DNA from 3 places in the Streptomyces flavofungini genome. Region 3 is predicted to be linked to each of the others. Evidence: riboswitches for the same ligand, from Rfam matches in the RefSeq annotation. Region 3 holds a riboswitch; each other region holds the start of a gene.

Region 1 (10,129 bases), 1.3 Mb from region 3:
GCAGCTCCGCAGGAAGGCCGTTGCGCTGGGCCGCGCGGGGTGGCGTCGGGCCCGCCCAGGCGAAGCTCAGGCAGTCCTCGCCCTTCAGGAGCCGCTGGCAGCGCACGCCGCCCGTGGCGCGGCCCTTGCGCGGGTACTGGTCGAACGGCGTGACCTTCGCCGTCGTGTGCACCGAGTCGTCGAGGGTGCCGCGCGAGCCCGCGACCGTGAACACCACGGCGTCCGCCGCGGGGTCGACGGCCGTGAAGGACAGGACCTTCGCGCCGTCGGAGAGCTTGATGCCCGCCATGCCGCCCGCCGGACGGCCCTGCGGGCGGACCTGCCCCGCCGGATAGCGCAGCAGCTGCGCGTCGTCCGTGATGAAGACCAGGTCCTCCTCGCCCGTGCGCAGCTCGGCCGCGCCGACGATGCGGTCGCCGTCCTTGAGGGTGATGACCTCCAGCTCTTCCTTGTTGGCCGGATAGTCGGGCACCACACGCTTGACGACGCCCTGTTCGGTGCCGAGCGCCAGGCCCGGTGAGGACTCGTCCAGCGTCATCAGGCAGATCAGCTTCTCGTCCGCATTCAGGGAGAGCAACTCCGCGACCGGCGCCCCGCCGGAGAGGTTGGGCGCCGAAGCCGTGTCCGGAAGCTGGGGAAGGTCCACCACGGAGAGCCGAAGGAGCCGCCCCTCGGAGGTCACCGCGCCCACCTCGCCGCGCGCCGTCGCGGGCACCGCGGAGACGATCACGTCGTGCTTGACGCGCTTGCCGTCGCTCTCCCCGAAGGGCTCGCCGTTGGCCGTGCGCGCGAGCAGCCCTGTCGACGACAGGAGCACCCGGCACGGGTCGTCGGCCACCTGCAGCGGCACCGCGGCCGCGGGCACGCCCGCCGACTCCAGGAGCACCGTGCGCCGGTCCGTGCCGAACTTCTTGGCCACGGCGGCCAGTTCGGCGGAGACCAGCTTGCGCAGCTCCGCGTCGGACTCCAGGATCCGCGTCAGCTCCTCGATCTCCGCCTTCAGCTTGTCGCGCTCGGACTCCAGCTCGATGCGGTCGTACTTGGTGAGGCGGCGCAGCGGCGTGTCCAGGATGTACTGCGTCTGGACCTCGCTCAGCGAGAAGCGCTCCATCAGCCGCTCCTTGGCCTGCGCGGAGTTCTCGCTGGAGCGGATGAGGCGGATGACCTCGTCGATGTCGAGGAGGGCGACGAGCAGGCCCTCCACCAGGTGCAGCCGGGCCTGCTTCTTGCCGCGACGGAACTCACTGCGGCGCCGCACGACGTCGAAGCGGTGGTCGAGATAGACCTCGAGGAGCTCCTTGAGGCCGAGCGTGAGCGGCTGGCCGTCCACCAGGGCGACGTTGTTGATGCCGAAGGACTCCTCCATCGGCGTCAGCTTGTACAGCTGCTCCAGGACGGCCTCAGGGACGAAGCCGTTCTTGATCTCGATGACCAGGCGCAGGCCGTGCTGGCGGTCGGTGAGGTCCTTGACGTCGGCGATGCCCTGCAGCTTCTTCGAGCCGACCAGGTCCTTGATCTTGGAGATGACCTTCTCGGGGCCCACGGAGAAGGGCAGTTCCGTGACGACCAGGCCCTTGCGGCGCGCGGTCACCGACTCCACGGAGACCGTGGCGCGCATCTTGAAGGTGCCGCGCCCCGATTCGTACGCGTCCTTGATGCCGGACAGGCCGACGATGCGGCCGCCCGTGGGCAGGTCCGGGCCCGGGATGAAGCGCATGAGCGTGTCGAGGTCGGCGCCCGGGTGCTTGATCAGGTGCCGGGCGGCGGCGATGACCTCGCCCAGGTTGTGCGGCGGCATGTTCGTCGCCATGCCGACGGCGATGCCGGAGGAGCCGTTCACCAGGAGGTTCGGATACGCCGCGGGGAGCGCGACCGGCTCCTGCTCCTGGCCGTCGTAGTTCGGCTCGAAGTCGACCGTGTTCTCGTCGATGGACTCCGTCATCAAGGAGGTCGCGTCGGCCATGCGGCATTCGGTGTACCGCATCGCGGCGGGCGGGTCGTCGTTGCCGAGGGAGCCGAAGTTGCCGTGGCCGTCGACCAGGGGGAGGCGCATGGAGAAGGGCTGCGCCATGCGCACCAGGGCGTCGTAGATCGACGCGTCGCCGTGGGGGTGCAGCTTGCCCATGACCTCGCCGACGACGCGGGCGCACTTCACGTAGCCGCGCTCGGGGCGCAGGCCCATCTCGTTCATCTGGTAGACGATGCGGCGGTGCACCGGCTTCAGGCCGTCCCTGGCGTCGGGCAGGGCGCGGGAGTAGATGACGGAGTAGGCGTACTCGAGGAAGGAGCCCTGCATCTCGTCGACGACGTCGATGTCGAGGATCTTCTCCTCGAACGAGTCGTCGGGCGGCGGGGTCTTCGTGCTGCGGCGGGCCATCGCTGCTGCGGCTCCTTCACCAACAAAGTGCGGGATCTGACGCCGACCATTGTGGACTGTCCCACTGACAACGCCGACCACGACCCGGTAGTGGGCGGGCCCCGAGCGCGCGTCAACCGCGCGCCGCACCCGTACCGCCCACGCGCCGCACGCCCACCGGCCGCGCGCCCCACCCGCATCGACCCCGCGGCGGCGCCCCCACGGCGCGCCCGCGCCGAGCGCACGCCCCACCGGTCCCACCGCCTCCGCGGCTCACCCGCCCGGCCGGACGGCGTCCGCACCCGCGGCGGATCACGCCGAGGGCGAAACCCGACTACGCCGAGGGCGGAGCGGGAACTTCGCCAGGGGTCCGAGGCCTTGCTTACAGTGGCAGGACTTGGCAGCACTTATCGAGGATTTCGCGATCGAAGGGACGTACATGCCCATGGGTCACACGGCCACAGCCGAGGCCGGCTCCGGCGGCCTGACAGCGACCGAGCACCGGCTGGCCAACGGCCTGCGCGTGGTGCTCTCCGAGGACCACCTGACCCCGGTCGCCGCGGTCTGCCTCTGGTACGACGTCGGTTCCCGCCACGAGGTCAAGGGCCGTACGGGCCTCGCCCACCTCTTCGAGCACCTGATGTTCCAGGGGTCGAAGCAGGTCCAGGGCAACGGCCACTTCGAGCTGGTGCAGGGCGCCGGCGGCTCGCTGAACGGCACCACCAGCTTCGAGCGCACCAACTACTTCGAGACGATGCCGACCCACCAGCTGGAGCTCGCCCTCTGGCTGGAGGCCGACCGCATGGGCTCCCTCCTGTCGGCGCTCGACGAAGAGTCGATGGAGAACCAGCGGGACGTCGTCAAGAACGAACGCCGCCAGCGCTACGACAACGTTCCGTACGGCACGGCCTTCGAGAAGCTGACCGCCCTCTCGTACCCCGAGGGTCACCCCTACCACCACACGCCCATCGGCTCCATGGCCGACCTGGACGCGGCCACCCTCGAGGACGCGCGGGAGTTCTTCCGTACGTACTACGCGCCCAACAACGCGGTCCTCTCGGTCGTCGGCGACATCGACCCCGAGCAGACGCTCGCCTGGGTCGAGAAGTACTTCGGCTCCATCCCCTCGCACGACGGCAAGCAGCCCCCGCGCGACGGCTCGCTGCCCGAGCGCATCGGCAAGGAGCTGCGCGAGGTCGTCGAGGAGGAGGTCCCCGCGCGCGCCCTGATGGCCGCCTACCGCCTCCCGGAGGACGGCACGCGCGCGTGCGACGCGGCCGACCTGGCGCTCACGGTCCTCGGCAGCGGCGAGTCCTCGCGCCTGTACAACCGCCTCGTGCGCCGTGACCGCACCGCGGTCACCGCCGGCTTCGGGCTGCTGCGCCTCGCCGGCGCGCCCTCCCTCGGCTGGCTCGACGTGAAGACGTCCGGCGACGTGGAGGTCCCCGTCATCGAGGCCGCCGTCGACGAGGAGCTGGCCCGGTTCGCCGCGGAGGGCCCCACGCCGGAGGAGATGGAGCGCGCCCAGGCCCAGTTGGAGCGCGAGTGGCTGGACCGGCTGGGCACGGTCGCGGGCCGCGCCGACGAACTGTGCCGGTACGCCGTCCTGTTCGGCGACCCCCAGCTCGCCCTCACCGCCGTCCAGCGCGTCCTCGACATCACCGCCGAGGAGGTCCAGGAGGTCGCCAAGGCCCGCCTGCGCCCCGACAACCGCGCGGTGCTCGTGTACGAACCCATCGCTCCCCAGGACGCGGACGACACCGGCCCCGAAGGCGCCGCCGGCACCGACGAGGAAGACGAGGAGACGGCGAAGTGACCGAGGCCGCAACGATGCAGTTCCACCCGCAGCCCCAGGCGGGCAGCGCCAGGCCCTGGGCCTTCCCCGCCCCCGAGCGCGGCGCGCTCGGCAACGGCCTGACCGTGCTGCGCTGCGACCGCCCCGGCCAGCAGCTCGTCGCCGTGGAGATCCACCTCGACGCCCCCTTGGACGCCGAGCCGAAGGGCCTGGACGGCGTCGCCACGATCATGGCGAGGGCCTTCTCCGAAGGCACCGACAAGCACTCCGCCGAGGAGTTCGCCGCCGAGCTCGACCGCTGTGGTGCCACCCTCGACGCGCACGCGGACCACCCCGGTGTCCGGGTCTCCCTGGAAGTGCCCGTCTCCCGGCTGCCCAAGGCGCTCGGCCTGCTCGCCGACGCCCTGCGGGCGCCCGCGTTCGCCGACAGCGAGGTCGAGCGCCTGGTCCGCAACCGCCTGGACGAGATCCCGCACGAGGCCGCCAACCCGGCACGCCGCGCCGCCAAGGAACTCTCCAAGGAGCTCTTCCCGGCCTCCGCGCGCATGTCGCGGCCGCGCCAGGGCACGGAGGAGACGGTCTCGGCCATCGACTCGGCGGCCGTACGCGCCTTCTACGAGAGGCACGTCCGTCCCGCCACGGCCACCGCCGTGATCGTCGGCGACCTCACCGGCATCGACCTGGACGCCGTCCTCGCCGACACCCTCGGCGCCTGGACCGGCGGGGCGGCCGAGCCGCGCCCGGTGCCCCCGGTGACCGCCGACGACCGGGGCCGCGTCGTCATCGTGGACCGCCCCGGCGCCGTCCAGACGCAGCTGCTCATCGGCCGGGTGGGCCCGGACCGGCACGACCGCGTGTGGGCCGCTCAGGTCCTCGGCACGTACTGCCTGGGCGGCACCCTCACCTCGCGCCTGGACCGCGTCCTGCGCGAGGAGAAGGGCTACACCTACGGAGTGCGCGCCTTCGCCCAGGTCCTGCGCTCCGCCCCGGACGGAACGGGCGCCGCGATGCTCGCCATCAGCGGCTCCGTGGACACCCCCAACACGGGCCCGGCCCTCGACGACCTGTGGAAGGTCCTGCGCACACTCGCCGCGGAGGGCCTGACGGACCCCGAGCGCGATGTCGCCGTGCAGAACCTCGTCGGCGTCGCCCCGCTGAAGTACGAGACGGCGGCGGCCGTCGCCGCCACCCTCGCCGACCAGGTCGAGCAGAACCTGCCGGACGACTTCCAGGCCCACCTGTACCGCCAGTTGGCGCAGACGGGCACCGTGGAGGCCACCGCGGCCGTCGTGAGCGCCTTCCCGGAGGACCGCCTGGTGACGGTCCTCGTGGGCGACGCCGCGCAGATCGAGGAGCCCGTCAAGGCGCTCGGCATCGGTGAAGTGACGGTGGTCACCGGCTGATTGCCGGGACGGACGGCGGGGACGGGGTGTGAACCGGCGGTGCCGGACCGGCGGCGGCGAGCCGCTGTCGTAAAGCCGGACATAGCGTCATCAATGCCTCGTAAGAACAGGGACCCCAGTGGCTCAGGAAGCCGCTGGGGTCCCTGCATGCCGCCATATGTCCGAATTGGCATGGAGGTTGCTCGTCTGCGCTGTGGCGTGCGCTACAAAAGGCCTGATTCGTTTGTCGATTGAAAGATGAGACGTTTAGCGTCGGTCCGGCTGTCCGTCAGGCAGTAAGCCGCGCCCGCGGCACCGGACAGTCATCGCCGAGTCCCCGTACGGCGCGAGCCAGGGGAGCCGGGGACCCACACGTCCCTGGGGTGAATCGGACCCCTTGCCGCGAGGCGAGGAGCCCGTAGGAGACCTTCCTGCTCCGAACCCGTCAGCTAACCCGGTAGGCGAGAAGGAAGGAAAGGATCAGCCGCTTCATGGCGTTCACCCGCCCGACCGGCAAGCACCGCCGTCCGAGCCGCATCTCGCGCACGACCGCAAGCGCCGCGGGCGTCGCCGCGCTCACCACCACCGGGGTCATCTCGGGCCTGGCCGCTCCGGCCCTCGCCGCCGAAGGCAGCTCCGCGGAGTACGCGCACACCGGCCTCACCCAGTCCGTCTCCGTCGGGGACTCCCTGGCCGACGAGGTCGACGCCCAGGCCGCGGCCCAGAAGCACGCCGCCGCCGAGGCCGCCGCCCAGAAGAAGGCCGAGGCCGAGGCCCGCGCCCAGGCCGCCGAGGCCAAGCGCAAGGCCGCCGAGGCGAAGCGGAAGGCCGAGGCCGCCGCGAAGGTGAAGGCCAAGAAGGAGCGCGAGGCCAAGGAGCGCGCCGCCCGCGAGGCCGAGCGCAAGCGCCTCGGCTCCTACGTCGCGCCGATCGAGGGCGGCTACGTCTCCACCGGCTACAAGACCGGCGGCGCCATGTGGTCCTCCGGCAGCCACACCGGCGTCGACTTCCACGCCGCGTCCGGCACCCAGGTCCAGGCGGTCGCCGCGGGCACCGTCGTCGAGGCCGGCTGGGGCGGCGCCTACGGCAACAACGTCGTGATCCGCCACAACGACGGCACGTACACGCAGTACGGCCACATGTCGTCCCTCAGCGTCACCGTCGGCCAGGCGGTCACCCCGGGCCAGCAGATCGGCCTCTCCGGCTCGACAGGCAACTCCAGCGGCCCGCACCTGCACTTCGAGGCCCGCACCGGCGCCGACTACGGCTCCGACATCGACCCCGTGGCGTACCTCCGCTCGCACGGCGTCAACGTCTGAATCCTGATGCCGGGGAACCTCCCGGACGTAGGAAAGCCCCGGCTCACCGAGCCGGGGCTTTCCTGTGCATGTGCGCCCCTTTGGCCAAAAGATATCCATGGATTCCGCCCTCCCGTCGGAAAACCCGGCCTTCTGCAATAGAGTTCATGGCGGCAGGCTCGATGGAGTCGTTGAACGAGCGCCATTCGACGCGTCGGCCGACGCGTTTCGCGGGCATTTAAACGGAGGTCCGTCATGCGCATTCCCGCGCACTCGGTATGCACGGCCATCCGGGACGACATCGTCTCCGGTGTCTACGAACGCGGCACGCGCCTCACCGAGGAACTGCTCGCCCGCCGCTACGGCGTCTCCCGCGTCCCCGTGCGCGAGGCGCTGCGCACGCTGGAGGCCGAGGGCTTCGTCGTCACCCGCAGGCACGCGGGCGCCTGCGTCGCCGAGCCCACCGAGCAGGACGCCGCCGACCTCCTGGAGATCCGCGCGCTCCTGGAGCCCCTGGCGGCCGCCCGCGCCGCCCAGCGCCGCACCGACGCCCATCTGAAGGTCCTGCGCGGGCTCGTCCGGCTCGGCAAGGAACGCGCCCGGCGCGGCGGCTCCGAGGACCTCCGCTCGCTCGACGGCTGGTTCCACGAGACGCTCACACAGGCCTCGTCGAGCCCCAGTCTGATCGCCCTGCTCACCCAGCTCCGCCACAAGATCGCCTGGATGTACGTCGCGGAGCCCCAGGCCGCCCCCGCGCAGACCTGGTCGGAGCGCGCCGCCGTCGTCGACGCCGTGGCCCGCGGCGACGCGGAGCGGGCCCGCACGCTCACCGCGCTGCACGCCGAGCGCGCCCCCGTGGCGCACCGGCCGCGGACCGGCCCCCGCGCCGGGCGTGTGAGGGATTCGCAACATGCCGTCAACACGGTGAGCGCTCGGAATTAACGGCGGCGCCGTATACAAATAGGGACGTGTCCGCGGTCGCCTTTCGCTACCTGAATTTCGACTTCGGATATGCGCCGAATGGACGCTGAATATGTGCTGAATGCGCGCCGGATGTGCGACTGCATGGGTGCTGGATGTGCGACTGCATATGTGTCGGTCGGTCGACCGCATATGTGCTGTCAGTCGGCCGCACAGGTGCCGGTGGGGTGACCGCATATGCGCCGGTCGGGCGGCTGTCCATGCGTCATGAGACGTGTGCCGGATACGCGAGGGGCCCGTCCTGCATTCAGGACGGGCCCCTCGCGTATGTGCCGGGCGGCGTTCTCTGCGTACAGAGCGCCAGGCGCACTAGACGGTCTCGGGAAGCTCCTCGAGCCCCTCGGCGACCAGCTTCGCCAGGCGGTCGAGAGCGGCATCCGCGCCCTCGGCGTCCGAAGCGAGCACGATCTCCTCGCCGCCCTGCGCGCCCAGACCGAGCACCCCGAGCATGGAGGCGGCGTTGACCGGGCTGCCGCCGGCCTTGGCGATCGTCACGGGGACGCCGGCGGCCGTGGCCGCGCGGACGAAGATGGAGGCGGGCCGGGCGTGGAGGCCCTCGGCCCAGCCGACGTTGACGCGGCGCTCAGCCATGTGTTGCTGCCCTTCCAGGTGTCTCACACTTGTCTAGACCACTATCTCATGCCGACCCGGATGCTCCCGCCGGACGTCCGTCACCTCGCACCACGGACGTACGACCCCTACCCGGCCGTCTCTTCGACCACTCCTACACTGCCCCGGCCCGGGCGGCCGCGCGACCCGTACTCTGGCCCCATGCAGACCCCGGCGGACGGCCCAGCGCACACCTCGTCGGACAGCGCCGCGCCCGCCCCCGCGGATCAGCACCCCTACCCCTCCCACTGGGAGGCCGACGTCGTGCTGCGGGACGGGGGCACCGCCCGGATCAGGCCCATCACCGCCGCCGACGCGGACCGCCTGGTCAGCTTCTTCGAGCAGGTCTCCGACGAGTCGAAGTACTACCGCTTCTTCGCTCCGTACCCCCGCCTGTCCGCCAAGGACGTGCGCCGCTTCACCCATCACGACCACGTGGACCGCGTGGGCCTCGCGGCCACCGTGGGCGGCGAGTTCATCGCGACCGTCCGCTTCGACCGCATCGACGCCCAGGGCCGCCCCGCCTCCGCGCCCGCCCACCCGTCTCCCCCCACCACCCATGCCGGAGGGCGCTCCGCGCCCGCCCCCTTTGAAACGGCCGAGGTCGCCTTCCTCGTCCAGGACGCCCACCAGGGCCGCGGCGTCGCCTCCGCGCTCCTCGAACACATCGCGGCGGTCGCCCGGGAGCGCGGCATCCGCCGCTTCGCCGCCGAGGTCCTGCCCGCCAACACCAAGATGGTCAAGGTCTTCACGGACGCCGGCTATCAGCAGCGGCGCAGCTTCGAGGACGGCGTCGTACGCCTCGAACTCGACCTGGAACCCACCGACCGCTCCCTGGCCGTCCAGCGCGCCCGTGAACAGCGCGCCGAGGCCCGCTCCGTGCAGCGCCTCCTCGCGCCCGGCTCCGTCGCCGTGATCGGCGTGGGCCGCTCCCCGGACGGCGTCGGCCGCGGCATTCTGCGCAACGTCCTGGGAGCCGGTTTCACGGGGCGGCTGTACGCCGTGAACAGTGCCCTCCCCGAAGGGGCCACCGACATCGACGGGGTGCCCGCCCACCGCTCCGTGCGCGACATCGCCGACCCCGTCGACCTCGCCGTCGTCGCCGTCCCCGCCGAACGCGTCCCCCAGGCCGTCGCCGACTGCGGCGAACACGGCGTCCAGGGGCTCGTCGTCATCTCCGCCGGATACGCCGAGAGCGGCCCCGAGGGACGCGAACGGCAGCGTGAACTGGTCCGCCAAGCACGCTCCTACGGGATGCGCATCATCGGACCGAACGCCTTCGGAGTCATCAACACCTCTCCGGAGACCCGCCTCAACGCCTCCCTGGCGCCGGACCTGCCGCCCGCCGGACGCCTCGGCCTGTTCACCCAGTCGGGCGCCATCGGCATCGCCCTCCTGTCCCGGCTGCACCGCCGTGGCTCGGGCCTGTGGGGCCTGTCGACGTGCGTCAGCACCGGCAACCGCGCGGACGTCTCCGGGAACGACGTGCTCCAGTACTGGTACGACGACCCGGACACCGACGTCGCCCTGATGTACCTCGAATCCATCGGCAACCCCCGCAAGTTCACCCGCCTCGCCCGCCGCACCGCAGCCGTGAAGCCCCTCGTCGTCGTCCAGGGCGCCCGGCACAGCGGCATCGCGCCCACCGGCCACGCGGGCGCCGCCACCCGCCTCCCGCACGCCACCGTGTCGGCGCTGCTGCGGCAGG
Region 2 (10,129 bases), 3.6 Mb from region 3:
TCCTTGCCCTCGAACGCGGTGGCCTGCTCCGGGCGTTGCGGGGAGATCAGGCGTACGCCGTCGACCTCGCCCAGGAGCGCCGCGTACATCCGTGCGGCGGCGCGGGCGGTCGTGGTGCCGCCCGCCGGGATGTCGGCGAGCAGGTGGTCGCGGTCGTTGGCCAGGTCGGCGGTGGTCCACACGCTGCGGTTGGGTACGACGAGACGGCGGAAGGGCACGGACGGGGGCAGGTCTGCCAGCCATGCCGCCCAGTTGCCCTCCATCAGCCGTGCGACGCGGGGCAGGTCCGCTTCGGGGATGCCGAAGTGCGGTTCGTCCGCGACACCGAGCGGCTCCGTCACGTACGTGCGCAGTGCCTGGGCGGGAGTGAGGCCGGTGATGCGGTGTACCGGCTCGCCGAGGATCCGGCCGAAGGTCCAGCCGTGGTAGCCGGTGTCCGAACCCGGCTCCCACAACGGCTTCTCGTCCGCGACGAGGGCGCACATCGTGTCCCGGTCGCACAGCTCGGCCGGGGTGATGCCGGGTGGGAGCTGTGGGATGCCGATGCGGTGGGTCAGGGCGTCGCGGACGGTGGCCCGGTGTTTGCCGTGGGCGGCGAACTCGGGCCGGTAGTGGGCGATCGGGGTGTCGTAGTCGATCAGGCCGCGCTCGACGAGCACGTGCACGAGGGTGGCCATGAAGCCCTTGCCGGTGGAGGAGCTGTGGATCAGCGTGCCGGGCATGAGCGGGACCGGAACGGCCGGAGGAGTCGGAGGAGTCGCCGCGAGTGCGGGCCGCGCGATGCCGGTGAGGCGTTCGGCGGCGGCCCGGACAGGCGTCGGCCGCCAGCGAGAAAAGTGCAGCGATCAGGGCGATGAGTGACATGCCATCAGCACTCACGATGCCTACGTTGGGTCCATCGCACGCATGCCGCTCTGGCGCCGCGGACGCCTCAGCGACCCCTTTTCCTCCTCGGGAGCGTCCAGTGAGAAGTGCGGGAATTTCCCTTTGTGCTCTGCTCGTCGCCGGGGCCGCCGGCCTCGCGCCGACCACCGCTTCGGCGGCCTCGTCGGCGCCGTCGGTCCCCCGGAGCGGGTTCGCCCTGTCCAGTACCGCGTTCGCCGACGGGGGCGTCATCCCCAAGGTCCACGAGTGCACCAGCGGCGGAGGAAGCGATCCCGGCAAGAGGAACGAGTCCCCTCCCCTGGCCTGGGCGGGTGCTCCGGCCGCCGCCAAGAGCTACGCGATCGTGATGCGCGATCTCGACAACTCCGACCTCATCCACTGGGTCATCTACGACATCCCGGCGAGCGCGACCTCGCTCCCCCAGAACGTCGACCACGCCTACCGGCCCTCGGCCCCGGCGGGAGCCCGGCAGGTCTACTACCGCGGCAGTGCCGGCCTCTACGGCTACCAGGGCCCGTGCTCGCCGTCGACGGTGAACACCTACGAGTTCGTCGTCCACGCGCTGAACCAGGCATCGCTGAGCAGCCTCAACTCCAGCTCGTCGACCCGGACCGCCGCCAGGGCGATCGTCGCGGCGACGATCGGCTCGGCCAGGATCACCGGCGAGTCATAGCGTCGCCGCGCAGGCGTGCGCGCCGGCCGCCGACGATGACGGCTGCCTCGGCCATCGAGTGGTCCGCTGCGGGTTCTCCTCTCCAGAGGTCTTGACAACTCTATTGGTCTGGACCAACTTTGCGCGCAACAGCGGTGGCCATCGTCGTCGCTTACGTGCTTCACCTCTCTCCCAGGAGGCACCCTGTGGACCGTGTGCGAAAGGGCAGACCCGGCGTCCGCCGGAGGATCAGCGCGGCGATGGCCGTCGGTGCGGCCGCCGCGCTCGCCGTCACCGCGCTCGCCGCGCCCGCGCAGTCGGCGGAGACCGACGCGGCCGGCGCCAAGGCCGCGAGCGCCGAGGCGGCGGACGTCAACGTCGCCAAGAACGCCGGGTTCGAGGCGGACCTGAGCAACTGGACGTGCGCCGCGAACAGCGGCGCCGCCGTCACGTCCCCCGTGCACGGCGGCGCGAAGGCGCTCAAGGCCACCCCGTCCGGCCAGGGCACCGCCGAGTGCTCCCAGGTCGTCGCGGTGAAGCCGAACTCGACGTACAAGCTGAGCAGTTGGGTGCAGGGCAGCTACGCCTACCTCGGCGCCCGCGGCACCGGAACCACCGACGTGTCGACCTGGACTCCGGGCACCTCCTCCTGGCAGCAGCTCTCCACCAGCTTCACCACCGGCGCGAACACCACGTCCGTCACCGTGTACACGCACGGCTGGTACGGGCAGAGCGCGTACTACGTGGACGACGTCAGCGTCTTCGGACCCGACGGGGGCGGCGGCACCGACCCGGTCGAGATACCGCCCGTCCCGGCCGGCCTCGCGGCGGGCACGAAGACGCCCACGTCGGTGGACCTGTCCTGGACGCCGTCGTCCACGGCGACGGCGTACACCGTCTACCGCGACGGCACGAAGGTCGCCTCGTCCAGCGGCGCCTCCACGACCGTCACCGGCCTCACACCGGAGACCACGTACAGCTTCCAGGTGAGCGCTTCGAACGCGGCGGGTGAATCGGCGAAGTCGACGGCGGTGTCCGTGACAACGCCCAAGGGCGACGGTGGCGGCGACGGCACCGTGCCACGGCACGCCGTGACCGGCTACTGGCAGAACTTCAACAACGGCGCGACCGTGCAGAAGATTCGGGACGTGTCCTCGCAGTACGACATCATCGCCGTGTCGTTCGCCGACGCCACCCCGACTCCGGGGCAGATCACCTTCAACCTGGACCCGGCCGTCGGCTACGCCTCCACCGCCGACTTCAAGGCGGACATCGCCGCGAAGAAGGCCGCGGGCAAGTCCGTGATCCTCTCGGTCGGCGGCGAGAAGGGCACCATCTCCGTCAACAGCGACGCCTCCGCGACGGCATTCGCCAACAGCGCCTACGCCCTGATGCAGGAGTACGGGTTCAACGGTGTCGACATCGACCTGGAGAACGGCATCAACCCCACTTACATGACGAAGGCGCTGCGCCAGCTCTCGGCGAAGGCGGGCCCGAAGATGGTGCTCACGATGGCACCGCAGACCATCGACATGCAGTCCACGTCCGGTGGGTACTTCCAGACGGCGCTGAACGTGAAGGACATCCTCACGGTCGTCAACATGCAGTACTACAACAGCGGTTCCATGCTCGGCTGCGACGGCAAGGTCTACAGCCAGGGCAGCGTGGACTTCCTGACCGCGCTCGCCTGCATCCAGCTGGAGGGCGGCCTGGACCCGTCGCAGGTGGGGATCGGCGTCCCGGCGTCGACGCGCGGCGCGGGCAGCGGCTACGTCGCCCCGTCGGTCGTGAACAACGCCCTCGACTGCCTGACCCGCGGCACCGGCTGCGGCTCCTTCAAGCCGTCGAAGACGTACCCGTCGCTGCGCGGCGCCATGACGTGGTCGACGAACTGGGACGCGACGGCGGGCCACGCGTGGTCGAACGCCGTCGGCCCGAAGGTGCACAGCCTCCCCTAGCAAGCGAACGCCCCGGAGGGGCGGACGGACCCTGTTCGGTCCGTCCGCCCCTCCGGGCATGTGCGGCCCCGGCCGGGCTGCCTCTGCTCGGGTGGTCGGGGCGGCAACCGCTGTCCGCGTCCGCCCACGGCGTACCCGCTGCCTTCCGGAGCCGAGGGAGCGAGTGCGTAGCCCAGTGCGGCGGCCCGGAAGTGGGCCTGTCGGTCGGGATCGGCACAGTCCATCACCAGCTGGTAGCGAACGGGCGTCAAGTTCCCTTCCTGGTCGCACTGGTCAGCCGCACGTTCTGCCTGGCTGCGAGCGCCCCGCCCGCACCCCCTGCCGGCGGGGCGACGTCATCGCGCCACGTCAGGATCCTGAACCTCGGCGCCACTCCTGCCCGGCCCGTGCCGGGATCTTGCCGCAGAACTCGGCCTCGATCACGTTGGTGTAGAGCGAGCTGTTCGGCAGCCAGTCGCCGTTGATGTTGAACGTCAGCTGGTGCTTGCCGTCCGCCGTGCCGACCATCGCCGAGAGCGAGCCGTTCGTGCGCCCGGTCTTGCCCACCACCCGCACCCCGCAGGACAGCTTCGCGAACTCGACGCCGAGGCCGTATCCGAAGACCTCGCCGTCCGGTACCTCGTGGAGCATCTCCTTCATCTGGGCTCGCGGCAGCAACGCGCCGCGCATCAGGGCGCGTTGGAAGCGGTTGAGGTCGCCGGGGGTGGAGATGATGTCCCCTGCCGCGCCCAGCCAGGTCATGTTCTGCTCGGTGGCGTCGACCACTTCGGCGTCGGGGGCTTCCTGGTGGAGCCGGGAGTATGCGACGGGGTGCGGTTTCGGCATCCGGGGATCCGTCCCGGGGAACGACGTCCCGCGCAGCTTCAGCGGGTCGATGATGCGCCGGGTGACCTCCTGCGCGTAACTGCGGCCCGTCGCCTTCTCGATGACCATCCCGGCGATCACGTAGTTGGTGTTCGAGTACAGCGGCGACTTCTCCGGGTCGGGGTGCGGCGGCTGCTTGAGGGCGGCCGCCACGAGTTCTTCGGGGGTGTAGGTGTCGTACCGGTGGGCCGGGAAGCCGGGGCCGGTGGAGTTGTGGGCGATGGTGGGGTCGTCGGTGTAGTTGGCGATGCCGCTCGTGTGGTTGAGCAGTCTGCGCAGGGTGATCTTGGCGCCGTCGTACCCGTTGCCCTGGACCAGGCCCGGCAGCCATGCCTCGACGCTGTCGTCCAGGTTCAGCTTCCGCTCCGCCTCCAGTTGGAGCAGGACGGTCGCGATGAAGGTCTTGGTGGTGCTGGCTCCGCGGAAGTGTTCCGCGGTCGACCGCTCGCGCCCCGTGGCGGTGTTGGCGTATCCGACCGTGGCGGACCACTTCCTGTTGCCCTCTCGGACCTTGGCCACGACTCCGGGCAGCTTCCCCTGCTCGACCAGCGCACGCATCGCGGCCCGGGTCGCTTCGTGTCCGCGGTCCGTCCGCTCCGCAGCGTGCGCCGAAGGGACGACTGCCCCCGCCAGTGCGGCCACCGCCATCGCGAGTGAGGTGGTACGTGCTGCGGTCCGCTGCTTCATGGGTGGTGCCTTTCAGGTCGACGTCTCCGAAGGGGCGGGTGTGCCCCTGTGGTTCGTGTGACGTCGGCCTCGCGGTGCACGGTTGAGCAGGCGGGTCAGGACGGGACCGTGGTACTACGCGAACAGCACCAGGGACCCGCCGGGGTTCCGCCACGTACCACCGGGGCACGATGCCGTGCGTGCCCCGGGTGGGAGTTCGAAGGCGGCGGGCTCAGGGCCTCAGGTGTGCCAGGTGTTGCCGCGCTCGGACTGCGGCAGGACGTTGTCGGCGTCACCGAGGGGCGAGTCGCCGCGTCCGGCCGGCCCGGCATCGGCGCCGCGATCTGGCTCCACGCCACGGACGCGCAGGCCATTCACGACGCCCTGCTCGCCGACGGCCACACCATCGTCTCCGCGCCGATCGACGGCCCGTTCGGGCGGACCTTCACCTTCGCCGACCCCGACGGCTACCAGCTCACACTCCACGACCGCACATGACGGGCCACCTGCGCATGACGCGATATCCACACCCCTGACCAGTACTCCCTTTGCCGCCCCTTTCCGAACGAGAATCGAGCCATTCCGGGCGAGACAATTGCGCACTGGGGATCAGGGAGCGGGGACCGAGAAACGTCATCTCCCGGGTTCCGGAACCGAGTTGTCCAGCATGAGGGGCAACACGGCCCGGTCGGAGCCCGGCGAAGAGAAGGTAACTCTGCGGTCGGCCCGTCCGCAGAGCGCGCCGAAACCAACCGGAAGTCGCGAAGGTACTCGCGAGGTCCGAGCTTCCGCGGGAACACTTTTCGGGCGGATGAATGCCTGTCGCACCCGTGAGACCTGTGAGAATCGTCAGGCCAACAGCCCTGCCAGCTCGGCCATTTCGGTTTCCGGGTCCACGACGGGCTGGATCACGAGTTCGTCCACCCCCGCTTTCTCCAGCGCGGTGATCCGTTCGGCGATCTCGGACCTGGTGCCGACCAGGCCGAATTTGTCCACCAGGGAGGGCACGATGAGCTCGCGGTCCTCGGGGGAAATGCGACCCAGGTAGTTGCGGTAGAGCGCCTGGTGGAGCCTGGGGTCGGTGGGGGTGGTGCCGCGCAGGTGGAGAAGACGGTCGACGGCCGCGGCCTCCTCCGGAGGGAGGGTCGCGCGGAAGTCGGGGTTCTCCGCGCCGAGGATCAGTGCGCTCAGTGCGATGTGCCCCACCGAGTCCTTGACGGGATCGCCGTAGCGGTCCTCTCCGTCGGCGAGGACGTGCAGGGAGGACATGAGGTACGAGCGGGCCTTCTCGGCGCTGCCCGCGCCTTGCGCCGCCGACCGCCGGGCCTGGCCGAGGGCGGACCAGGCCGCGGCGTCGTGCAACCCGAAGGAAATCAATCCCGCGCCCAGTCGGCCGGCGACCGCGGCGGCCTTCAGTCCGAACGCGGCCACGACGAACTCCACGGGAGCTTCGGTATTGACGTACGGCCCGACGTGCAGGAATCGCACCCTGCTCGACCGGGTCCCTTCGCGGTGGTCCGACTCGCGGCCCGCGGTGAGGTCCTGCAGGGCCGCCGTGAACGACTCCAGCTCCGCCGTCTTCGTGGGCCGCATGCCGAGCGTACGGCGTGCCGTGTTGCCGGTGCCGACCCCGCAGACGATCCGGCCGGGGGCCAGGGCGTTGAGGCTGCTGACGGCCGCCGCCGCCGCGGGCGCGGCACGCAGCGCCGGTGAGGTGACGCCGATGCCGAGCCTGATCCGGTGGGTGGACGAGGCACAGAGCGCGAGACTCACGAACGGGTCGCCGTGGACCATCGGTGAGTCATACACCCAGAAACTGTCGAAGCCGAGTTCCTCCGCGCGGGCGGCCAGGCGTTCCGCGCCCGGCCCTGCCGTCGTGACGATTCCGGTCCGCAAGGCGACTCTCCTCGCCGTCGAGTGAGGTGACTTTCTCAACTGGCCAGCGGCGCGGAGGCATTGAATCCGCTGCTCTTCACCGGCAGGAACGGTCGATGGGGTGTCGGCCGAGTCCGGGGTGGACGACGAACGTGGCCTTCCCGCCCCGGCCCGTTTCCACACATCGGACACGCATCGCGAGAGTCATTCATGGACGCGTTGAAGCGCCCGTTCTCCTCGCAGACCCAGACCCGCCCGGGGCAGCGCGCAGACCGCCCGGGGCAGCGCACGGACCCGCCCGGCGCAGCGCACAATCGAGCAAGGCTCGACACTTTGTCCAATTTGCTCGGAGAATCTACTTTCCGCTTCATTCATGGCATACGTGAAGCGCTGCCCGCATTGAGTGACGCTCGTACGGAATAGCACGCTCCCTCGCGTCGCGCAGACGCATTCCAGCCCGGGCTCGTTCCAGTGAAATGGGTCACGCCGAAGACTGCGCGCCGCCCGGAAGCATGGAGCGCATTTCCGTTCCGCGCAAAGAAAGTTGGGCTATTGGATCAAAGGGCGTGAGGCATTGCGGCCGCCAGGGGAGGACCTCGTTCTTTTCCTGGTTGATTTCCGGCCTTGTTCCGTCCGTGCTTTCTCGCTTAACGTCACCGTCCATCCGGATGGAACGCCGAATCCTGCCGCTGTCCGGAATCCCTCCCCACCCACACACTCACTTCGCACGGCAGGAGCGGGGGACCCAGGTAAGACGCCGATCCGGATCCCGGAACGGCTCGGGGTGAAGTCGCACGCCCACGTGCGGCCGGACATCTCCCGTCCGAACCCGACAGCTCACCTCGCAGGCGACGGAGAGGAATGTGTCATGCCCGCAAAGGGAAAGCACCGTCGCCCCAAGTCCAGCCCGTTCAGCCGGGGCATCGCCGCCGCAGGCACCGGCGGCGCCGTGCTCGCGCTCCCCGTACTCGGCGCGACCGACGCGGCCGCCGCGCAGCCCGCCGCGGTCGCCCAGCCCGCCGCCGCACCCGCCACCTACGTGGTCGTCGCGGGTGACTCCCTCTCCAAGATCGCCCGGGAGCACTCCCTGAGCGGCGGCTGGAAGAAGCTCTACGAGGACAACCGCGCCACCCTGGGCGACGACCCCGCGATGATCCGCCCCGGCCTCAAGCTCACCCTCGGCGGGAAGAGCGCGGCCGGGCCCGCGCAGAAGGCGGGCGCCGACAGCGGGCGAGCCGACCGCTCCGAGCGCGACAACGCGTCCGCCGCCGAGCCCGCCGTGGCCCCGGCGAAGAAGTCGTACACCAACGACCTCGACGGCTGGATCAAGGAGTCCCTCGACATCCTGGCCCAGCACGGCATCCCCGCCTCCTACGAGGGCATCCACCGCAACATCATGCGCGAGTCCTCCGGCAACCCCCTGGCCACCAACAACTGGGACTCCAACGCAGCCGCGGGCACCCCGTCCAAGGGCCTCCTGCAGGTCATCGACCCCACCTTCGCCGCGTACCGCCTGCCCGGCACGTCGATGGACAGCTTCGACCCGGTCGCCAACATCACCGCGGCCTGCAACTACGCAGCCGACCGCTACGGCTCCATCGACAACGTCAACGGGCCCTACTAGGGCGCGTCCGGCCGGTCACTTCGGCGGCACGGGCATGGACCGCGGTCCGGATCCCCGTCCCACCGGGACCGACTGCCGGCCGTTCGACGTCCGGGTCACGCCGTGGCACCGGCTCAGTCGGCCAGGTCCAGCCACTCCCCCACGGCCAGGACGCGGGCGCGCCGCCCGGCGTGCGCGCGGAACTCCTCCTCCGGGTCGGTGACCTCGACATAGCCCGGGATCTTGTCCGGTTGCTCCGGCTCGTAGTGCACGGGCACCGCGTGTCGGGCGTCGAGGATCTTCGCGGCCGCGGCCGCCTGCCCGGGGTCCATCGCCGCGGGCAGCGGACTCGGCGGCTGCAGGTGCGGCGCGTCGACCACGGGGCCGTTGGCGGGCAGGAACACCGCGTCGAACGGGCTGAACCGGCGCGCGATGAGCCACCACGAGCCGTGGAACATCGTGTCGCCGCCGTGGAAGATCCGCTGTCCGTCGGCCTCCACGACCCAGTTGAGCTGTGGGTCGCCCAGTCCGTCGACGGCCGGGACCGAGGTGACACGGAACGGCCCGAGACCACGGGTGCACCAGGCGTCCACGGTCTCGGTGGCCAGCCGGTGCAGGGCCAGCTCACGCTCGGCCGACAGCGTGGTCACGTTGTCCACCTCGTCGCCGTACCCGGGCGCCGGTCGCAGCACCGGCGCCCCCGGCGTCAGCACGTCCGCGAGCGCGGAGGCGTCGGTGTGGTCGCGGTGCAGGTGGGTGACCAGCGCGGCGTCGGCCCTCCCGGTCGGCTCCACGAGCCCCGTGCCGGGCTTCCACCCGGTGAACAGCGGGGTGAGGTCCCGTACGTAGTCGATCAGCAGCCGTTGCCCGTCCGCCTCGATCTCCAGTCCTGCCCAGCCCAGTCGTCGCACCCGCATCCCGAACTCCTTCGTCCTGGTTCCGGCTCGTTCCGGCTCGTTCCGGCTCGTCCCGGCGCTTTCCGGTCGGCGCGACGGAATTTAGCGTACGCACGTTCACTAAATCAATAGCGTACGGTCGTACGCTATCCTTGCCGCATGTCACCACGACGCTCAGCGGCAGACGCGCAGGCCACCAGGGGACGGATCCTCGGCCGCGCCGCCGAGATCGCCTCCGAGGAAGGCCTCGACGGCATCACCATCGGCCGGCTCGCCGAGGAGCTGGAGATGAGCAAGTCCGGGGTGCACAAGCACTTCGGCACGAAGGAGACGCTGCAGATCTCCACGCTGGACAAGGCGTTCGTGGACTTCTGGCACCGGGTGGTCGAGCCCGCCCTGGCCGAGGAGCCGGGCCTGCGGCGGCTGCGCGCGGTGTGCGCCAACTCCGTGGACTACCTGGAAGCACCGCTGCTGCCCGGCGGCTGCCTGATGACCGCGGCGCTCTCCGAGTACGACGGCCGCCCGGGGCGGGTCCGGGACGCGGTGGCCGAGGTGTGGTCGCGCTGGCGGGAGCAGTTGCGGGCGGATCTCGCCGCGGCGGTGGACAACGGCGAGCTGCCCGCCGGGTTCGACGTCGACCAGGCCCTCTTCGAGATCGTCGCCGCCGGGCTCGCACTCAACGCGGCCCTGCAGCTCCAGCACGACCCGACGGCCGCGAGCCGGGCCCGGC
Region 3 (10,129 bases):
CCGCCGGGGCACCGCACCCGACCTGATGGAACTGCTGCCCCAGTGGCTGGCCCTGGCCGGGGAGCGGGGCTTCACGGCACCCCCGGAGCTGCTGCCCGCCCTCCTGAACGCGGCCAGGGGCCGCACCGACCTGCGCCCCCAGGCCCTGGCCTTCGCGGGCCCGCGCGCCCAGTGGCTGGCCCGGTTCAACCCTGACTGGAAGTTCGCGCTGCGCGCGGCCCCGGGGAGCGCGCGGGACGTCGGCCCGCAGGACGAGGCGGACATCCGACGGCGCTGGCAGGAGGGCCTGTTCGCGGAGCGCGTCGCCCTCCTCGCCGACCTGCGCGCGCACGCGCCGGACGACGCCCGCGAGCTGCTGTCCGGCACCTGGTCGACGGAGCGCGCCGAGGACCGGCTGATGTTCCTGGACTCCCTGCGCACAGGCCTGCGCGCGGCCGACGAGCCGTTCCTGGAGCAGGCGCTCGGCGACCGGAGCCGCAACGTCCGTTCCACCGCGGCCGAGTTGCTGTCCGCGCTGCCGGGCTCGGCGCTCGCCGCCCGCATGGCCGACCGTGCCGCCTCCTGCGTGGCCCTGGACCGCACGGCGGGCCGGCCGGAGCTGACCGTCGAGGCCCCGCACGAGTGCGACGCGGGCATGGAGCGGGACGGCGTCGCGCCGAAACCGCCCGCCGGACGGGGCGAACGCTCGTGGTGGCTCGGCCAGTTGGTGGAGGCCGCGCCCCTGGCGACCTGGCAGCGCCGCCTCGGCGACCGCTCCCCTGCCGACATCGTGGCGCTCCCCGTGGCCGACGGCTGGCGCGGCGAGCTGCACGCCGCCTGGTGCCGGGCCGCCGTGCGCCAGCGGGACACCGGCTGGTCGCGGGCGCTGCTCGGCGCCCCGTCGTCACCCGACGCGGCCGGGCCGGGCGCGGTGTCCCTGGCGGAGCGCGCCAAGCTCCTCACCACGCTGCCCGCGGCCGAACGGGCCGAGTGGGTCGCCGGGTTCATCGACGCGCACGGCCTGTCGGAGGCGTTCCAGCTGCTCGGCGGGTGCGCGGTGCCGTGGGCGCCCGCGCTCGGCCGCGCGGTGGTGGACGCGCTGAACATCGCCCGGGACGCGGGCAGCTATCCCTGGAGCTTCAGCGGGGTGATGGGTCTCGCGGAGCGCTGCCTCGACCCGGCGGAGGCGGTCCGCCTGGACGCCCTGACAGCGACACCGGACGAGCCCGAGGACGCGTCGCCCGGGGCGGGCGGCTACTGGTCGGAGGCGTTCCAGCGCCTCGTCAGCACGTTGCGCCTGCGCGCGGCGATGCGCGAGGAACTGGGCGGTTGAGGCGTGGGGCCGGGTCCGGACAGGCCCTGGGGCCGCGTGGCGCGGGGGAGCGCACGGCACAGTCCCCCCGGCCCCACCGCCGCACCAGCCGCACCAGCCGCACCAGCCGCACCAGCCGCACCAGCCGCACCAGCCGCACCAGCCGCACCAGCCGCACCAGCGTCAACGCCCCTGCGGCGCCCGAAGTCCCGTCCCCGGGACAAACAAGGGCGGACCCCGGTGCCCACAGCACCGACGCCCGCCCCGAACGGCGAGAACCGCGAGAACGGCGAAGGCTTACGCTCCGGTCGGCTGCCGCACGTTCTCCCGTACCCACTCCACGATGGCCGTGGTCGTGGCCCCGGGCGTGAAGATCTCCGCGACACCCTTCTCCTTCAGGGGCGGAATGTCCTCCTCGGGGATGATCCCGCCGCCGAAGACCTTGATGTCCTCCGCGTCACGCTCCTTGAGGAGCTCGATGACCCGGGCGAAGAGGGTGTTGTGCGCGCCGGACAGGATGGAGAGGCCGATCGCGTCGGCGTCCTCCTGGATCGCCGTGTCGACGACCTGCTCGGGCGTCTGGTGCAGGCCGGTGTAGATGACCTCCATGCCCGCGTCGCGCAGCGCCCGCGCGATCACCTTGGCGCCCCGATCGTGACCGTCGAGCCCCGGCTTGGCGACCACCACGCGGATCGGACCGGCTGCCACACCCATCACTGCCTCCATGTACAGAAAGCCCTCTGCGGAATCCCGCCCGCACGGAAATCCAGCTGTCCCGGCACGGACACCCCGCGCCGCACCGGCCGGGTAGGTGAACGAACGTTATCTCCAGCATCGCGCAGCCCGCAGTTTCGTGGTGCAGAGCGAGGGGGAAATCACACGGTGGGACACGTTCGCTGCGCGCCGCTCCCGTGTTCACCCGGCACATGGGCCGGATCCGCCCCGGCATCCGGGTCGCATCCCACCCGGCGCCCGGGCCGCGTCGGGGGCCGCGCGAGGGGAGCCGCTGCGAGGCCGCCGCACCCCCGCGCCGTCAGCCGCACGGCGCGGTGGTGTCGGCGCGTCGCCAAGGAGTGCGCCGCGACGGGGAAGGCACGACCACTCCCGGCTTCCCACGATGAGCCACGGGGGACAGAGCCGCCTCCTGTGCGCCGACCGGGAGGTCGTCATGACGATCACGAGGGTCCAGCCCTTTCGCCTCTGCAGCACCCTGCTGCCCGCAAACCTCGCGGGACTGCCGCTCGCACTCCTGAAGGCGACCGCCCTCGAGTTCGTGATCCTCGCCGGACACCTCCTGCTGTACCCATCGGGCATCATCCAGGAGCGCAGGGCGGCGCCCCCGCCGCCACCACCGGACGCCCCCCGGCTGCCCGCGCACGACAAGCCGCCGGTGCTGCTCCTGCACGGCTTCATCGACAACCGCTCCGTCTTCGTGCTGCTGCGCCGCAATCTCGCCCAGCACGGCAGGCAGCACTTGGAGTCGCTCAACTACTCGCCGCTGACCTGCGACATCCGCACCGCCGCCGAGCTGCTCAGCCGCCACATAGAGGAGATATGCGAGCGCACGGGCCATGACCGCGTGGACATCGTCGGCCACAGCCTCGGCGGACTCATCGCCCGCTACTACGCACAGCGCCTGGGCGGCGACGCCCGCGTCCGCACCCTCGTCACGCTGGGCACCCCGCACTCGGGCACCCGGGTGGCGCCGCTCGCTGACGCGCACCCGATCGTGCGCCAGATGCGGCCGGGCTCGGACGTGGTGGCGGAGCTGCGGGAGCCCGCGCCCGGCTGCCGTACGCAGTTCGTGAGCTTCTGGAGCGAGCTGGACCAGATCATGGATCCGGTCGAGACGGCCTGCGTCGACCACCCCGACCTGATCGCGCAGAATGTCCGCGTCTCCGGGATCGGCCATCTCGCCCTGCCGGTGCACCCCGCCGTGGCGACGGCCGTCCGCCAGGCCCTCGACCTCGCGGCACCGGGCGCGCCCCCCGCCGCGTCGGCCGGCGGCCTCACGGTGGCCTGAGTCGCACCGGTCAGCAGCCGGACGACCGGCTCCGGATTCCGGTTCCGCGCGGCCCGATCCGGACCCGAACCCACCCCTCACACTCGAACGAACCTCGAACACAGAGCCAAAGCTGTGCCCACAGACCGCCGAAAGGCGGCCGAATGCCCGTTTCCGGCGAGCAGGAAACCTGGCGAAGATTGTCGCGCCCGCGTACCGCCGGGTACAGTCGCGGCACTGCTCTGCCAGCCCATGCTGTCGAGGCGAAAGAGAAGTTGGTGAACGACCGTCACCCGTCGGAGACCCCCGCTCCGGCCTCGGCACCCGACGCCGACTACGCCCCCTATGGGTCCTACGACCAGCAGGGCGCTCAGCACGTCGGCCTCACCGGGTACGACGGCTACTCCACCGACTCCTTCTCCGCCACCGGTTTCAACGCCCCTGGCGGCTATGACGCAACGGGCGGCTTCGATACTTCCGGTTCCGGTTTCGCCGTCCCCGGCGGGGGCTTCGCGACCGACCCGCTCTTCGGCGACCTGCCCGGCGACCACGACACCGGCCAGTGGTCCACGACCGGCACCCAGCAGACCCTGACGTACGACGCGTACGCCGCCCAGCCGGGATACGACACCGGCAGCCATGACACGGCCGCCTGGGGCGCCGGGTTCCAGCCGTTGTCGGACATTCCCTCGCAGCCGGGCCCCGCCTCCGGCGCCACCTGGGACGCCACCGCCTGGAACGAGTCACCGGCGACCGGCCAGTGGGCCACGCAGGTCTTCGACACCGGCGCGTACGACGCCACCGCCTGGAACTCCAGCGGCCACGACGCGTACGACACCGCGCAGCACGACGCCTATGAACCCGCGCACCAGCACGACGCGTACGGCGTCCCCCAGCAGCACGACGCCTTCGAAGCGCGCGACACTGCCTACGATCCGCAGGATGGTTACGCCGCCCAGGACCCGTACGAGACCGCAGCCCTGAGCGCCGAGGCGTACGCCTCCGGCGACCCGGCGTACGACAGCGACGACGCCACGCACGCGTTCCTGCCCGACGAGGCCCCGGACGACCGGCTCGGCAGCGTCGAAGCGGGCGCCGAGCACGCCGAGTACGGCGACCGGCCCGACAACGAGCGCGCCACCGACGACGACCACGCGCCGGTGGCCCGCACGGAGCGCTCGCGTTCCGCCCGGTCGGCCGTGCCGCGCGGCCGGTCCCGCTCGCGCCGCTCCCCCGCCAAGCGTTCGGCGCTGTTCACCATCGCCGTGCCGTCGGCCTGTGTGATGGGCGTCGCCGGTGTGGCCGCGGCCTCCGTCAGCGGTCTCGGCGGGGGCGACGACGGCAAGGACACCCAGGCGTCCGCCCCGGACCCGGCGACCGTGAAGCCGTCCACCGCCAACAACAAGCTCGACACGCAGTTGGCGAACCTCTCCGCGGACGCGGGCGACTTCGCGGACCGCGCGAGCCGCACGCAGGAACGCATCGACCTCAAGGCCCAGAAGGTGGCCGCGCACAAGGCGGCCGTCGCGGAGGCCGCGCGCAAGGAGCGGCTGCGGCCGAAGTTCTCCCTGCCGGTCGCGCAGCGCGGCCTGAGCGCCTACTACGGCCAGGCGGGCGTCAACTGGATGTCCGCGCACTCCGGGATCGACTTCCCGGTGTCGTACGGCACGGAGGTCAAGGCCGCCACGGACGGCACGGTCTCCACGAAGTACAACAGCGCCTACGGCAACATGGCGATCGTGACCGCGAAGGACGGCACGGAGACGTGGTACTGCCACCTCTCCACGCACAAGATCGCGAGCGGGCCCGTGAAGGCGGGCGAGACCATCGCCTTCTCCGGGAACTCCGGCAACTCCACCGGCCCGCACCTGCACTTCGAGGTCCGTCCGGGCGGCGGCTCGGCGATAGACCCGCTGTCGTGGCTGCGCAGCCACGGACTCGACCCGACGTAACCCCGAGCTCGACCCGACGTGGCCTGAAGGCACGACGCGAGCCCTCCGTGCCGGTGTGCACCCCGAAGGGTGCAACTCCAGCCCCCGTCGCTGGAGTTGCCCCTAGAGTGTCTCTCTTACTCCGGGTGAGGGCTACAGCTTTTCCACCGGCGCGTACCTCAGCAGGAGCCGCTTCGGCTTTTCCGCCCCGAAGTCGACCGTCGCTTCGGCGTTCGCCCCGGTGCCCTTCACGCCGACCACCGTGCCGAGGCCGAACTGGTCGTGCGTGACGCGGTCGCCGATGGCGAGCGACACCACCGGCTTCTCCGACGCGCGGCGGGTGGCGAAGCCCTGGGCGCCGCCCGCGCGGGAGCGCGACGACGACAGCGAGGCGGCGACCCCGGCGGCGGGCCCGGACGACGCGGGCGCGCCGACGGATCCCGTCCGCTTCCAGTCCAGATGGGTCTCCGGGATCTCCTCGAGGAAGCGCGACGGCGGGTTGTACGACGGCTGGCCCCAGGCGCTGCGCAGGGAGGACCGGGTGAGGTACAGCCGCTCCCGCGCGCGCGTGATGCCGACGTACGCGAGGCGCCGCTCCTCCTCCAGCTCCTTGACCTGGCCGAGGGCGCGCATGTGCGGGAACACGCCGTCCTCCATGCCGGTCAGGAAGACGACGGGGAATTCGAGGCCCTTGGCGGTGTGCAGCGTCATCAGCGTGATGACTCCGGAGCCGTCGTCGTCCTCGTCGGGGATCTGGTCGGAGTCGGCGACCAGGGCGACGCGCTCCAGGAAGTCCGAGAGGGACCCGGCGGGCGCGGCGCCCTCCGGGGCCTCGGGAGCATCGGCGGCGGCCTCCGCTCCCGCCCCCTGGGCGGCGTTGTTGTCCTGCTCGAACTCCAGGGCCACGGCGGCCAGTTCCTGGAGGTTCTCGATCCGCGTCTCGTCCTGCGGGTCGGTGGAGGACTGGAGCTCGGCGAGGTAGCCGGTGCGCTCGAGGACCGCCTCCAGGACGACGGCGGGGCCCGCGCCGGACTCGACGACGGTGCGCAGCTCCTCCATGAGCGTGTTGAAGCGGCGCACGGCGTTCGTGGAGCGGGCCGCCATGCCGTACGCCTCGTCGACGCGGCGCAGCGCCTGCGGGAAGGAGATCTTCTCGCGCTGCGCGAGGGCGTCGATCATCGCTTCGGCGCGGTCGCCGATGCCGCGCTTCGGCACGTTCAGAATGCGGCGCAGCGGGACGGCGTCCTCGGGGTTGGCGAGGACCCTCAAGTACGCGAGGACGTCGCGGACTTCCTTGCGCTCGTAGAACCGCACACCGCCGACGACCTTGTAGGGCAGGCCGACGCGGATGAAGATCTCTTCGAAGACACGGGACTGGGCGTTCGTGCGGTAGAAGATCGCCACGTCGCCCGCCTTGGCTTCGCCGGCGTCGGTGAGGCGGTCGATCTCGTCGGCGACGAACTGGGCCTCGTCGTGCTCGGTGTCCGCCACGTACCCGGTGATGCGGGCGCCCGCGCCCGCGTTGGTCCACAGGTTCTTGGGGCGGCGGCTCTCGTTGCGCTCGATGACGGCGTTGGCCGCGGTCAGGATCGTCTGCGTGGAGCGGTAGTTCTGCTCCAGGAGGATCGTGGTCGCGTCCGGGTAGTCCTCCTCGAACTGGAGGATGTTGCGGATCGTGGCGCCGCGGAAGGCGTAGATGGACTGGTCCGCGTCACCGACGACGCACAGCTCGCCAGGGTCACCGCCCTCCCCGGAGGGGCCCACCAGCTCGCGCACGAGGGCGTACTGGGCGTGGTTGGTGTCCTGGTACTCGTCCACCATCACGTGGCGGAAGCGGCGGCGGTAGTGCTCGGCGACGTCCGGGAAGGCGCGCAGCAGGTTCACCGTCGTCATGATCAGGTCGTCGAAGTCGAGGGCGTTGGCCTCGCGGAGGCGCGACTGGTACATCGCGTACGCCTGGGCGAGCGTCTTCTCGAAGCCGTCGGCGGCCTGGGCGGCGAAGTCCTCCTCGTCGATCAGCTCGTTCTTCAGGTTCGAGATCTTGGCGCTGAAGGACTTCGGCGGGAACTTCTTCGGGTCGAGGTCCAGGTCACGGCAGACCAGGGCCATCAGACGCTTGGAGTCCGCGGCGTCGTAGATCGAGAACGAGGACGTGAAGCCCAGCTTCTTGTACTCCCGGCGCAGGATGCGCACGCACGCGCTGTGGAACGTCGACACCCACATCGCGCCCGCGCGCGGGCCGACGAGCTGCTCGACGCGCTCCTTCATCTCGCCCGCGGCCTTGTTCGTGAACGTGATCGCGAGGATCTGGCCGGGGTGCGCGCCGCGCTCCGCGAGGAGGTACGCGATGCGGTGGGTGAGCACCCGCGTCTTGCCGGATCCCGCGCCCGCGACGATGAGCAGCGGGGAGCCCGCGTGCACGACGGCCGCGCGCTGGTTCTCGTTCAGGCCGTCGAGCAGCGCCGCCGGGTCGATCGCGGGGCGGGGGGCACCGTCGCGGTAGTACGCGTCCCGGGGTGCGGGCGCGTCGAACTTCCCGTGGAACAGGTCGTCCGGAATGGGTTCCGGAGCGCTGTCCTCGGGCGGCGGCGGGGGCTCCTCGTCGTGGCCCTGCGAGGGCTTGAGGTCCGCCAGGAAGCTGTCGTCAAAGAGGCTGCTCATCGCCTCCCGAGTCTAGGCGGCCCCACTGACAACCCGCCCCGGGTTCCGCGAGGCCGCCCGGAGCCCGCCCGGTTCTCGGCCACGCCCGCGCTCCGCGCCCGGCCCGTCACGCTGTGCCACGGTCCCGGCTCCGCGCGCCAGGGCGGCGCCAAGGGCCTCGGAAAGTCACGAAAATGTATCGGGCATATCGAACATCATCCTTCCCTCGCGCCACGGGAGTTGGCTAGCGTGCTGCGCGGGCCGCACGTCCCCCCACCGGCGATCCCCGCCGGTCCCGCGCGGCCTCCGCCGAGTCCGACGCGTTCGGAGCCGGGGACCCACCACGTTCTTTGGGGTGAATCCGTTCCGTACGGCGTGCGGAACGGTAGGGCAGCCTTCCGAAGCAACCGCCCGAACCCGACAGCTAACCCGGTAGGCGGTCCACGGAAGGAGTCGCCAGCTTTGGCGTCGCACCGCAAGCCGCGCAGCCGCTCAGCCCTCGTACGCACGACCCCCGCCCTCGGCATCACGACCGCCGCCCTGACGTCGGTGGCCCTGCTGTCGCAGAGCGCGAACGCCGCGCCGTCCGCCCCCGCCGAGCCGGGCAAGCCGAGCCTCGAAGAGGTCCAGAAGAAGGTCGACGACCTCTACCAGCAGGCCGGGGTGGCCACGCAGAAGTACAACTCGGCCAAGGAGCGCACCGACAAGCAGCGCAAGAAGGCCGACCGGCTCCTGGACGACATCGCCAAGCGCACGGACCGGCTGAACGAGGCCCGGCGGGAGCTGGGCTCCTTCGCCGCCGCGCAGTACCGCACCGGTGCCGTCTCCGAGACCGCCGCGATGATGCTCGCCGACGACCCCAAAAGCTTCTTCGACCAGAACCACCTCGCGGACCGACTCACCAGCCGCCAGAAGAAGGCCGTCGACGACTACCAGACCCAGCAGGTCGCGGCGACCAAACAGCGTGCCAAGGCCACGAAGAGCCTGAAGTCGCTGCAGGACTCGCGCGACGACCTCCGGACGAGCAAGCAGACCGTCCAGACCAAGCTGACCGAGGCCCGCTCGCTCCTGTCGAAGCTGACCGCCGAGGAGAAGGCGCGGCTCGCGGCGATCGAGAAGCGCAAGGAGGAGGCCGCCAAGCGCAAGGCGGCCGAGCTGGCGCGCAAGCAGGCCGCCGAGGAGCGCGAGCGGAAGGCCGAGGAGGCAGCCGAGCGACGCGAGCGGGAGCGTGAGCAGGGTTCGGGGTCCGGTTCGGACTCCGGGGCGGACAACGGTTCCGGGTCGGGCTCGGGCTCGGACACGGGGTCCGGCTCGGGTTCGGACGCGGGTACGGGCAGCGGCTACGCGGCCAAGGCCGAGAAGGTGATCGCCTTCGCCGAGAAGCAGATGGGCAAGCCTTACGTGTGGGGTGCCACGGGGCCCGGCTCCTACGACTGCTCCGGGCTCACGCAGGCGGCCTGGAAGACCGCGGGGATCTCGCTGCCCCGCACCACCTGGGACCAGGTGAAGGTCGGCACGACCGTCCCGACCTCCCAGGCCAAGCCGGGTGACCTGGTCTTCTTCTACGACGACATCAGCCACGTCGGGATCTACATCGGCGACGGCAAGATGATCCACGCCCCGAAGCCGGGCGCGAACGTCCGCGTCGAGTCGATCTACTACATGCCGATCCACAGCGTGGTCCGGCCCGCGTGAACCGTTGCCCCTCTGCGCGCAGCGTGCGTAAACCGCTGTCTACGTAGAGGTACGAAAAAGCCCCGCACGCGTGCGTGCGGGGCTTTTTCATGTCACTCCTGCCGCTCCTGTGCCTCCTGTCACCCCTGTCAGCGGACGTTGATCACGTCCAGAGCACCGCGATGAAGATGTTCGCCGTCGTGAGGCCGCCGACCGCCCCGAACATCCCCTTGTCGACCTTCTCCTCGTCCCGCTTCACGTACACGAGCCCGAGAATCACGATCAGCAGCGCGAGCTTGATGCCGATCTTGAGGTTGTTGACCGTGTTGTCGTCGGCCTGGTTCAACCCGACGAGGGCGACACCAGTGATCAACATGGTCAACGCGCCGTGCAGCATCGCGGGGCTGAACCGGGCCGCGCCCTCGCCCATCGCCTTCATCTGGGTCAGGAAGCCGCCCAGGAGCGAGGCGATGCCGATGATGTGCAGGCCGACGAAGAGATGGATGAGTACGTCCATGGGGCGGAGCCTAATTCCCGGCCCCGGGCTCGGTCCGGGCGGGGCCATATCACCCGCCGCGGGGAACGCGGGCC

The links. A riboswitch is a leader RNA that binds a small molecule or an ion and turns the genes downstream of it on or off. The one in region 3 is predicted to bind cyclic di-AMP.
Region 1: another riboswitch for cyclic di-AMP. It lies ahead of QUY26_RS09215 (M23 family metallopeptidase); the one in region 3 lies ahead of QUY26_RS14990 (C40 family peptidase).
Region 2: another riboswitch for cyclic di-AMP. It lies ahead of QUY26_RS00460 (LysM peptidoglycan-binding domain-containing protein); the one in region 3 lies ahead of QUY26_RS14990 (C40 family peptidase).

The regions. Positions count from the first base shown of each region.
Region 1 is NZ_CP128846.1:2,372,042-2,382,170, reverse strand. Features, by position in the region: gene QUY26_RS09230 (DNA gyrase/topoisomerase IV subunit A) at 1-2,377, opposite strand, end outside; gene QUY26_RS09225 (M16 family metallopeptidase) at 2,796-4,172, shown strand; gene QUY26_RS09220 (M16 family metallopeptidase) at 4,169-5,554, shown strand; cyclic di-AMP (ydaO/yuaA leader) riboswitch at 5,851-6,011, shown strand; gene QUY26_RS09215 (M23 family metallopeptidase) at 6,025-6,852, shown strand; gene QUY26_RS09210 (GntR family transcriptional regulator) at 7,087-7,773, shown strand; gene QUY26_RS09205 (HPr family phosphocarrier protein) at 8,122-8,403, opposite strand; gene QUY26_RS09200 (bifunctional acetate--CoA ligase family protein/GNAT family N-acetyltransferase) at 8,584-10,129, shown strand, end outside.
Region 2 is NZ_CP128846.1:86,093-96,221, forward strand. Features, by position in the region: gene QUY26_RS00430 (serine hydrolase domain-containing protein) at 1-722, opposite strand, end outside; gene QUY26_RS00435 (YbhB/YbcL family Raf kinase inhibitor-like protein) at 965-1,558, shown strand; gene QUY26_RS00440 (chitinase) at 1,798-3,495, shown strand; gene QUY26_RS00445 (serine hydrolase domain-containing protein) at 3,844-5,046, opposite strand; partial or broken gene QUY26_RS00450 (VOC family protein) at 5,287-5,523, shown strand; gene QUY26_RS00455 (LLM class flavin-dependent oxidoreductase) at 5,875-6,921, opposite strand; cyclic di-AMP (ydaO/yuaA leader) riboswitch at 7,606-7,766, shown strand; gene QUY26_RS00460 (LysM peptidoglycan-binding domain-containing protein) at 7,769-8,524, shown strand; gene QUY26_RS00465 (MBL fold metallo-hydrolase) at 8,638-9,420, opposite strand; gene QUY26_RS00470 (TetR/AcrR family transcriptional regulator) at 9,559-10,129, shown strand, end outside.
Region 3 is NZ_CP128846.1:3,689,371-3,699,499, forward strand. Features, by position in the region: gene QUY26_RS14965 (DUF5691 domain-containing protein) at 1-1,312, shown strand, start outside; gene QUY26_RS14970 (cobalamin B12-binding domain-containing protein) at 1,589-2,005, opposite strand; gene QUY26_RS14975 (esterase/lipase family protein) at 2,460-3,314, shown strand; gene QUY26_RS14980 (M23 family metallopeptidase) at 3,572-5,245, shown strand; gene pcrA (DNA helicase PcrA) at 5,378-7,885, opposite strand; cyclic di-AMP (ydaO/yuaA leader) riboswitch at 8,162-8,318, shown strand; gene QUY26_RS14990 (C40 family peptidase) at 8,327-9,559, shown strand; gene QUY26_RS14995 (hypothetical protein) at 9,702-10,055, opposite strand.